DNA from 2 places in the Planctobacterium sp. AWH2_060 genome. Region 1 is predicted to be linked to the other one. Evidence: predicted binding sites of a transcription regulator. Region 1 holds the regulator's gene; the other holds the start of a gene.

Region 1 (4,215 bases):
CACAAAAGCCCAGATTCGCCATTGCCGCAGATAAACTGGCAGGCACCTTCGTTACCCTGGTTTTGATCATCGCGTCACTCACCTTTATCTATTGGTACCAGCAAGCACCTGAAGACGCTTTGTGGATTACGGTATCCGTATTGGTCGCCACCTGCCCTTGTGCACTTGGACTGGCCACACCAACTGCATTTACTGCCGCCATGAGTAAACTCAATGAGGTTGGTTTAGTGATAAAGCGCACCGACCTGTTAGAAACGCTCAATAAAGTCACCACTTTTGCCTTTGATAAAACCGGCACCTTAACCAAAGGACAGCCACGAATTAAGCAATGGCAAAACCTCAGTTCACTGCCGGATGAGCAGATATTAAGCATTGCCGCCAGTATTGAGAGCCATTCAGAGCATCCCATTGCCAAAGCGTTTTTACAGGCTCCCACTGTAGAATGTCAGGATGTTAAAATATTTCCGGGTGAAGGCATTCAAGGTTGGGTTGCAGGAAAGCTTTACCGAATGGGTAACAGCCCCTTTACTGGCTGCACTCATCAGGGCCAGGCTGATGTCTATCTTAGCCAGTTATCAGAGTCGCAACAGCAAACCACACTGGCACAATTCCAACTTGAAGATGAGTTAAGAGAAGAAGTTGAACAGTTTTTTAGTCAGCCGAGACGCGGTAAATCGCTTTTATTGAGCGGTGACAACCAACAAAAGGTCTCTGAACTTGCCAAAAAGTTAGCCGTTGAGGAATTCCAGCACAGCGTTAAGCCAGAACAAAAACTGGCGTACCTGCAAACCCTGCAATCCAAAGGCGAAGTCATTTTAATGGTGGGTGATGGGGTAAATGACGCACCCGTTTTAGCCGGCGCGGATATTTCGGTGGCGGTAAACGGCGCCAGCGATTTTGCGCAAAATGCCGCTGACATTATTATGCTGAAAGACAACTTCTCAGCCATTAATACCTTGCTCAGCGTATCCCTTAAGACCCAGCGTATTATTAAACAAAACTTCGCCTGGGCTTTGGGTTACAATTTATTGGTTCTGCCCTTTGCTGTGAGCGGATTATTACCTCCATGGGGAGCGGTTATCGGAATGTCACTGAGCTCGCTGATTGTGACATTTAACTCGCTGCGCATTAATAAACAAAAAGGCGATTAAAATGAGCATTATTTACGTATTGATCCCGCTGGCCATTATTTTAGTGATTGCCGCAATCGCCATCTTTTTTTGGGCGGTGCGTAGCGAACAATTTAAAGATCTGGAACGTCATGGACACAGCATCCTGTTCGATGATGATGTAAAAGACGCATCTAAAGCCAACTCCAAAAAAGAACAATAGCCATATTGTGAACGACTTATTTGCCGCACTATTGATCGGAATCGCAGGCAGCATTCATTGCAGTGCCATGTGCGGCGGTGTAATCGCCGGATTAAATTACGCTATCCCAAAAGGCAACCCACTACTCCCTTATGCGCTTAGCTATAACCTGGGCAGAATCATAAGTTACAGTACCGCCGGATTTATTGCAGGCTCTTTGGGCCAGATATTCAGCCATCAGGTTGCCAGCGGTATCGTTATTTTAAAGTTGTTAAGCGGAGTCTTTTTGCTGTTATTAGGGGCCTATATTGGCAACTGGTGGCGAATACTCGCTCGCCTTGAAGCTTTAGGAGCCAGATTTTGGAGGATCATATCGCCCCTGGGTAAACGACTGGTGCCTTTTAAAAGCCCGCTTTACGCATTGCCCTATGGATTAATCTGGGGGTGGCTGCCCTGTGGATTGGTTTATTCAACCCTTGCCTGGAGCATCGCCAGTGGCAATGCCACCTTAAGTGCTTTGCAAATGCTGGCTTTTGGATTAGGTACACTGCCCGCCACCTTGCTAATAGCCTTTTCCAGCAAAGAACTGCTTAATTTCACTCGCTCTCCGAGAGTGAGACAAGTGATTGCTATTGCATTATTTTTATATGGTGGTTTTACCATTGCACAAGCCCTGTCCCATCATTTATAGTTACCGCTCAGCACTTTAAGGGATTGTTACAATCTATGGTTAGTCAAGCTCGTTATCCACTACACTGCCAAAACTGCAGCTTTAGTCAGTTGTGTTTACCCTTTAATTTGAGCAATAACGAGATGGATAAGCTTGACGATATTATTCAACGGAAAAAGCCTATTCAAAAAGGTGAAAGACTGTTCGAAACCGGTGACAAACTCAATGCACTATACGCTGTGCGTTCCGGCTCCTTTAAGTCCTATGCCATCAGCCAAAATGGCGAAGAGCAAATTACTGCGTTTCATCTGCCGGGTGAGGTCATTGGTTTTGACAGCATGTCAGAAGAGGCTCACCAAACTGTCACCCAGGCTCTGGAAACCTCAATGGTTTGTGAAATCCCCTTTGCCACACTGGACAAACTTTCCGATGAATTACCTGCGCTGAGAAAGCAACTGATGCGCCTGATGAGCGCTGAAATCAAGCAAGACCAACAAATGTTTATGCTGTTAAATCAACGTACGGCTGAAGAGCGTTTAGCCTACTTTTTACACTCGCTGTCGCTGCGTTTTAATCAAAGGGGTTTTTCCGCTAATCAGTTCAGGCTCACCATGACCCGCAGTGAAATTGGCAATTTGCTGGGTTTGACCGTGGAAACCATCTCCCGCCTGCTATCCAAATTTAATAAAGAAGGCGTGCTTACTGTGGAAGGCAAGTTAATTAACATTAATAACGCTGCAGTACTGGAAGAAAAGAGCAATACCATTAGCCCGCAGTGTAAATAAGGTAAACTCTTTTTACACATTCTTTGATCTACCACAATAGATTAACTGGCAAATTTTTGATGCTGTTCTTACACTTATAGTGTTTTTATCACTGTTTAGGAAAATGCTATGAGTGGCTTCAATAAAATATTAGCGGTTGTTGATCCTACCGAGGAGCAACAAAAATCTCTGGCCCGTGCGCTGGAACTAGCCAACAAATGCGACGGCCGGGTGACGGCGTTTCTGTCGATATACGACTTTTCCTACGATATGACCACCATGTTATCTGTGGAAGAGCGAGAAATCATGCGCCAGGCCGTGGTGGATGACCGCACTGAATGGCTGGTGAGTTTGATTGAACAACAGCCCAACGCTCATGGCATTCAGGTGGATGTTAAGGTTGTCTGGCACAATCGCCCATACGAAAGCATCATAGTGGAAGCCATCGCGGCTGATTACGACCTTATTGTCAAAGGCACCCAACAGCATGACACTTTAAAATCCGTGATATTCACGCCCACGGACTGGCACCTTCTGCGCAAATCGCCCAAATCGGTATTATTGGTTAAAGACCATGCTTGGCCAGAAAACGGCGCAATAATTGGTGCGGTTAATGTCGGCAGTGAAGACGAAGCCCATGTCTCCCTCAACAACAGAATTTCTGCCACCTGTCTGGAAATGGCAGAGTTACTCAATGGCAATGTCCACCTGGTAAATTCCTACCCAGGCACGCCAATCAACATTGCAATTGAAATCCCAGAATTTGATCCGCAAACCTACAATCAATCCGTTAAAAATTATCATGAAGATAATATGCGGCAGCACGCTGAAAAATACGGTATCGCTGCGGATTTTTGCCATGTTAAAGAAGGCTTACCGGAAGATGTGATCCCCGCCATAGCCAGACTACAAGATGCAGAATTAGTTGTTATTGGCACAGTCGGTCGCCAGGGCATTTCCGCAGCATTAATCGGTAATACTGCCGAACATGTCATTGATATGTTGGATTGCGATGTCCTGGCATTAAAACCCGAAGGCTTTGAATCGCCGGTTAAAGTCTGAACGCAATACTATGCGCTAAAATTAAAATTAAGGTATACTCTGCCGCCATTTAATACCCGGGTAATCAGGTATTAGATGCATTAATGTGTCAAACGGGTTCAGAGTAATATAAATGTCAGCAGAAGCAGCAGTCGCGGTTAATCATTTAACAAAGAGTAAACAACAATATAGCTTTAACAAATTGCAAAAGCGCTTGCGTCGATGCGTTGGTAAAGCCATTGCCGATTTCAACATGATTGAAGACGGTGACAAGGTAATGGTGTGTTTGTCAGGCGGCAAAGACAGTTATACCCTGCTGGATATTCTGATGTTTCTGCAGAAAATCGCGCCAATTCAGTTTGATATTGTGGCGGTAAACCTGGATCAAAAACAACCCGGCTTCCCCGAACATGTTTTACCTGAATACCT
Region 2 (4,215 bases), 440 kb from region 1:
GTGTAACGAAGCGGCGTTTGTGCAAGTTTGTACCGATGAGTACGCCATTTCCGGTCTTGTAATGGGGTTTATGAAAGGCGCGGATAATCATGGGTTTAATTTTAATTGGTTTTGTGACCGGTTCGATAACTTCCTGTATATAGACCGTATCTTTGTTAGCCCAATTTACAAAGGCCGCGGCATAGGCAAAGCGCTGTATCAGCAAGCTGAAACATTTTGTCGTAAAAATGGCATAGACGCCTTGTGCTGCGAAGTTAATGAAGAGCCTCCTAATCCCGCCTCTCATCAGTTTCATCAACGCTGTGGTTTCGATCCTGTTGAGTCGGTTTTGCATCCTGAAGGCAAAACCGTACAAATGTATCGCAAGTTGATAGTCTGATGCTGATTAAACCCGACGCTGTTACAGACGCCAGAGTAGTGGCGTTACTGGAAGAACACATAGCGGATATGTACGCCACATCGCCTCCGGAAAGCGTACATACCCTGGATCTGGCATCCTTGAGAAACACAGATATCAACTTTTGGTGTGTCTGGGATGGTGACTCAGCCGCTGGATGTGTTGCGCTAAAGGAGCACGCTCCCCATTGGGCGGAAATTAAGTCGATGCGCACCTCAAATGCTTATCGGGGCAAGGGCATCGGCCGCTTGTTATTGGAGCATGTTATTCAGCAGGCAGAATTAAGACAGTATCAATATTTACGCTTAGAAACGGGTATCGAACCTTTTTTCCAACCTGCACGGACTCTGTATGCAGGTTATGGATTTGTTGAGCGTGGCCCTTTTGCCAACTATGGCAACGATCCAAACAGTGTATTTATGGAAAAGTCGTTTCGCGCATTTGCCTAGACGCAAAATCTTCTTTTTAGTGGGGAGTGAGGCAGGGCGAGAGCATGAGTGCTCATGTAGTGTCCAGAAACTAATAATGTTCATTTGGAGATAATCCAAAACTGATTCGTTTGCGGGTTCGGTTCCGCCAATATTTGTTCGGAGTGCTGAACCTAATCCCCCTTTACGCGCAATAAACTACGACTTCAGTTAAAACAACGATGAGAGCCATCAGGGATGTGCTGTCATTGATGGGCGTCGTTGTTCTGATGGCGAAGTTTATGCTTTTGCGCGTCAGGGGCTGCGGGGGATTCTTAAGGGGGCACAGCCCGGTCACCTTAAGGCGCAGTCGGCGCCCCGACGATGATTCATATCGAACGAAGATGGTTAAACTATACTGCGGCGTCGAAATAAATTTCGACCTACCAACAAACTCAAGATTGAAGTCCGGGGATAGGTGGAGTGTGTCAATATCGATTTTTTTAAACGTAGCCGAAATAATAGGTTTTAGCTTCGATTAGGTCAGGCTGTGTCAGATGTCGCTCGAAAATCGTTCGCGATCTTGTCCTGGGGAGTGAGGCAACCCATTTGAAACAGGTTGCCTGAATAGCGATTAGCCTTGAACTAATGCTGAAAACTTGTCATTGCGAACAACTTTACCAATCAGGTTTTGTACCGCAGGCATCAAAGCTTGTGCTGTTTGATTACAAGCTGTCTCGCCATAAAAGCTGCTGGTATATGAGTAGCTTTCAGTAACAGACATTGACTGGCCGTTTGAGGAGTTAATAGTTACTGCAATATCCCAGCTTCCAGAAGCTGAATTGAAGTCGATGGAGTCCAGGGTGCCGGTCAAGGTGATCGGGCCATTTGTATCGTGAATCTCAGCCATGGTTAACTCATCAACCAGTGCTTTGCGAATAAAGCCTTCAAACGACTGACCATCCGGTGTCTTAATTGGGCCTACGCCACGACACATGATGCTGGTTTTGCTTTCGCCGGCAGCGTTAAATTCACCAATATTAATTTTAGTATCTTTGATGTTTTTCAAAGCTGAAATATTGTCTACAGAAACCGCATAGCGATTAACTGAATAGGTAGAACAACCTGATACGGTCATTGCTACCAAAGAGGCAAGGGCAATCTTTTTTAACATTCCTGTTTCCTTGTTTTGTTGTTTTACTATCCGATTGTAGTCGAATCTTGTGTGCTATTGTGTTTTTTTGAATACACAGACAGTGCAGCGCATCTTAACGACACTTAATCAGACTTTCCACATAGAACCCAAAAAATATTTTTACTCTTTTTCATTGCAACAGCAGCAAATCATGATTCAGGTCAAACCAAGGCGCCATTTAGTTTGCTATTAATGAGTTATTCAAGCCTGTTTTGGCGCTATTGTTGATGAACCTGGCTTAGATAATTAACTGAGAGGAAACTATGTATAAAACCATTGTTTGTGCGGTGGAAATAGGTGATGAAGGCAGTGAATTGTTGGCAAAGGCCTGTACTTTAGCTGATAAGTTTGCCAGTCGCTTGATTGTAGTCAACGTGCTGCCATACAGCTTTTTGCCCAAAGATTATCAAAAAGAGCTGACTGAGAAAGCCATACCGGAGTTCGAAAAAATGGCGGCAGAATTTAAGGTGGCGAAAAAGAATAGGCTGTTAAAAGTAGGGAAGCCTCACGAAATTATCTGCAAGTTGGCTAAAAGCAAAAAAGCAGACCTGATTCTGTTGGGCACACATTCCAAAAAAGGATTGCAGTCCATAATTGGCTCAACCGCCACTGCCGTATCAAATAATGCGCCCTGCGATGTGACTTTGGTGAGAATCAAATAGGCAATAAAAGGAAAGAGCCTGACTTATTTGGTCAGGCTCAATTCCGCATTGTTGCTTAAACGGCTTTAATAAATCTGGATACCAGCACCTTGCTGTCATTAATCATATTGCGGGTTTTACGACGCAGTTTTAGTAATAACAAATAGGCAAGTGGCACCAGGAACAAACTGGTGACGGTGGAGAACACCAGACCGCCAATGATGGCTATGGCCATAGGCGAGTAGGGAGGTCCATCACCACCAACATTAGTATCGCCCAGCGCCAGGGGTAATAAGCCAAGAACCGTTGTGGCAACCGTCATCAGAACCGGTCTGACACGTGTCAGGCAGCCTTCCATAATGGCATCATGGACACGATGACCTTCGTTGACTAACTGGTTGATTCGGTCCACCAAGACAATACCGTTGTTTACCACTATGCCCATCAGGATCAACATGCCTATCATTCCCATAGTTCCCATGGGAGTTGCTGTAATTGCGAAGGTCCAGAACACCCCGGTGAATGAAAATAACAACGAGGTGATTACCGCTGTGGGTAACAATAACGACTCAAATAAAGCCGCCATCACAATGTAAATCATGGCGATAGCCAGTAGCATATTGGTTTGCATGATGGCTTCTGATTCGCGCTGCTGACGGAAGCTGCCATCCAGTGACCAACTGTAACCAGTGGGTAATTCCAGATTGCCCATGATCTTCTCAATATTCTCGCGAGCTTCTTCCAGAGTCATTTCCTCTTCCAGGTTGGCTCCGATGGCGATTGCTGTCTGGCGGTAGTAACGATTGATTTGTGATAGTCGACTAGTGACTTTTAAATCCGCAACCATATCCAGCGTGACTGTTTTATTACCGTCACGGGCTACCGGCAACGACTTTAACTCTTGAATCGAGTGCTGCAGAGCCTCATCAAACATCAGACGAATATCCACTTCACCATTATTGCCGTGTCGAAAGGTACGCAAATTGTTGCCGCGCAATGCGGTGGCGACAATATTACTAATGTCACGGGAATTTAACCCGAAGCGATAGGCCTTTTGGCGATCCACATGGATTTGCAATTCACGCTGATTGTCGTCGATTTCAGTTTTCACATCGGCCAACCCATCGACATTACTCAGTACAGGGACCACCTGATCAGCGATGCGCAACAGGCTTTCTGAAGACGGACCCAACAAGGTCAGGCGAACGCCACCGCCGCCGCCATCATCCCAACGGAAACTGGGCTTAGCACGAGCAAAGCCGGGCAAAGACTCCCGAATCATTTCCTGAATATCCTTTTTCTTAATTGGTAATTCATCGTTTAGGGTAATACCGGAAACTGCAAATCCAGGGGTGTAGTAGCTGTAAATAGACTTAATGTGGAATTTTTCCTGATTGGCATACAAGAAGTTTTCCAGCTTAGTTACAGTTTTTTCTACTTCATCCAGGGTGTAGTTGCCGTTGATGTTGTAGTTCAGCCAAAGTCGGTTGCGATTATCCATTCCTTGTTCGTGATCCGGTACCAGTTGTGCCACAAATACAGTGCTTACCACCATAAGCACCCCAATAATGGCAC

Evidence for each region. Region 1 encodes FNR, which switches genes on or off when oxygen is low (the NO sensors DNR and NnrR bind a similar motif). Its sites were predicted from a motif close to TTGATCTAGATCAA; they were not measured.
Region 2: ACXAD8_RS04840 (universal stress protein) is a predicted target of FNR. The motif match lies at 2,151-2,164, and genes of this name have one in related genera.

Annotation. Positions count from the first base shown of each region.
Region 1 covers NZ_JBSWTG010000001.1:669,667-673,881, reverse strand. The annotation lists gene ACXAD8_RS02940 (heavy metal translocating P-type ATPase) at 1-1,151, shown strand, start outside; gene ccoS (cbb3-type cytochrome oxidase assembly protein CcoS) at 1,153-1,332, shown strand; gene ACXAD8_RS02930 (sulfite exporter TauE/SafE family protein) at 1,340-2,002, shown strand; gene fnr (fumarate/nitrate reduction transcriptional regulator Fnr) at 2,038-2,766, shown strand; gene uspE (universal stress protein UspE) at 2,875-3,807, shown strand; gene ttcA (tRNA 2-thiocytidine(32) synthetase TtcA) at 3,920-4,215, shown strand, end outside.
Region 2 covers NZ_JBSWTG010000001.1:1,108,817-1,113,031, reverse strand. The annotation lists gene ACXAD8_RS04855 (GNAT family N-acetyltransferase) at 1-379, shown strand, start outside; gene ACXAD8_RS04850 (GNAT family N-acetyltransferase) at 379-846, shown strand; gene ACXAD8_RS04845 (hypothetical protein) at 1,439-1,978, opposite strand; gene ACXAD8_RS04840 (universal stress protein) at 2,263-2,661, shown strand; gene ACXAD8_RS04835 (efflux RND transporter permease subunit) at 2,717-4,215, opposite strand, start outside.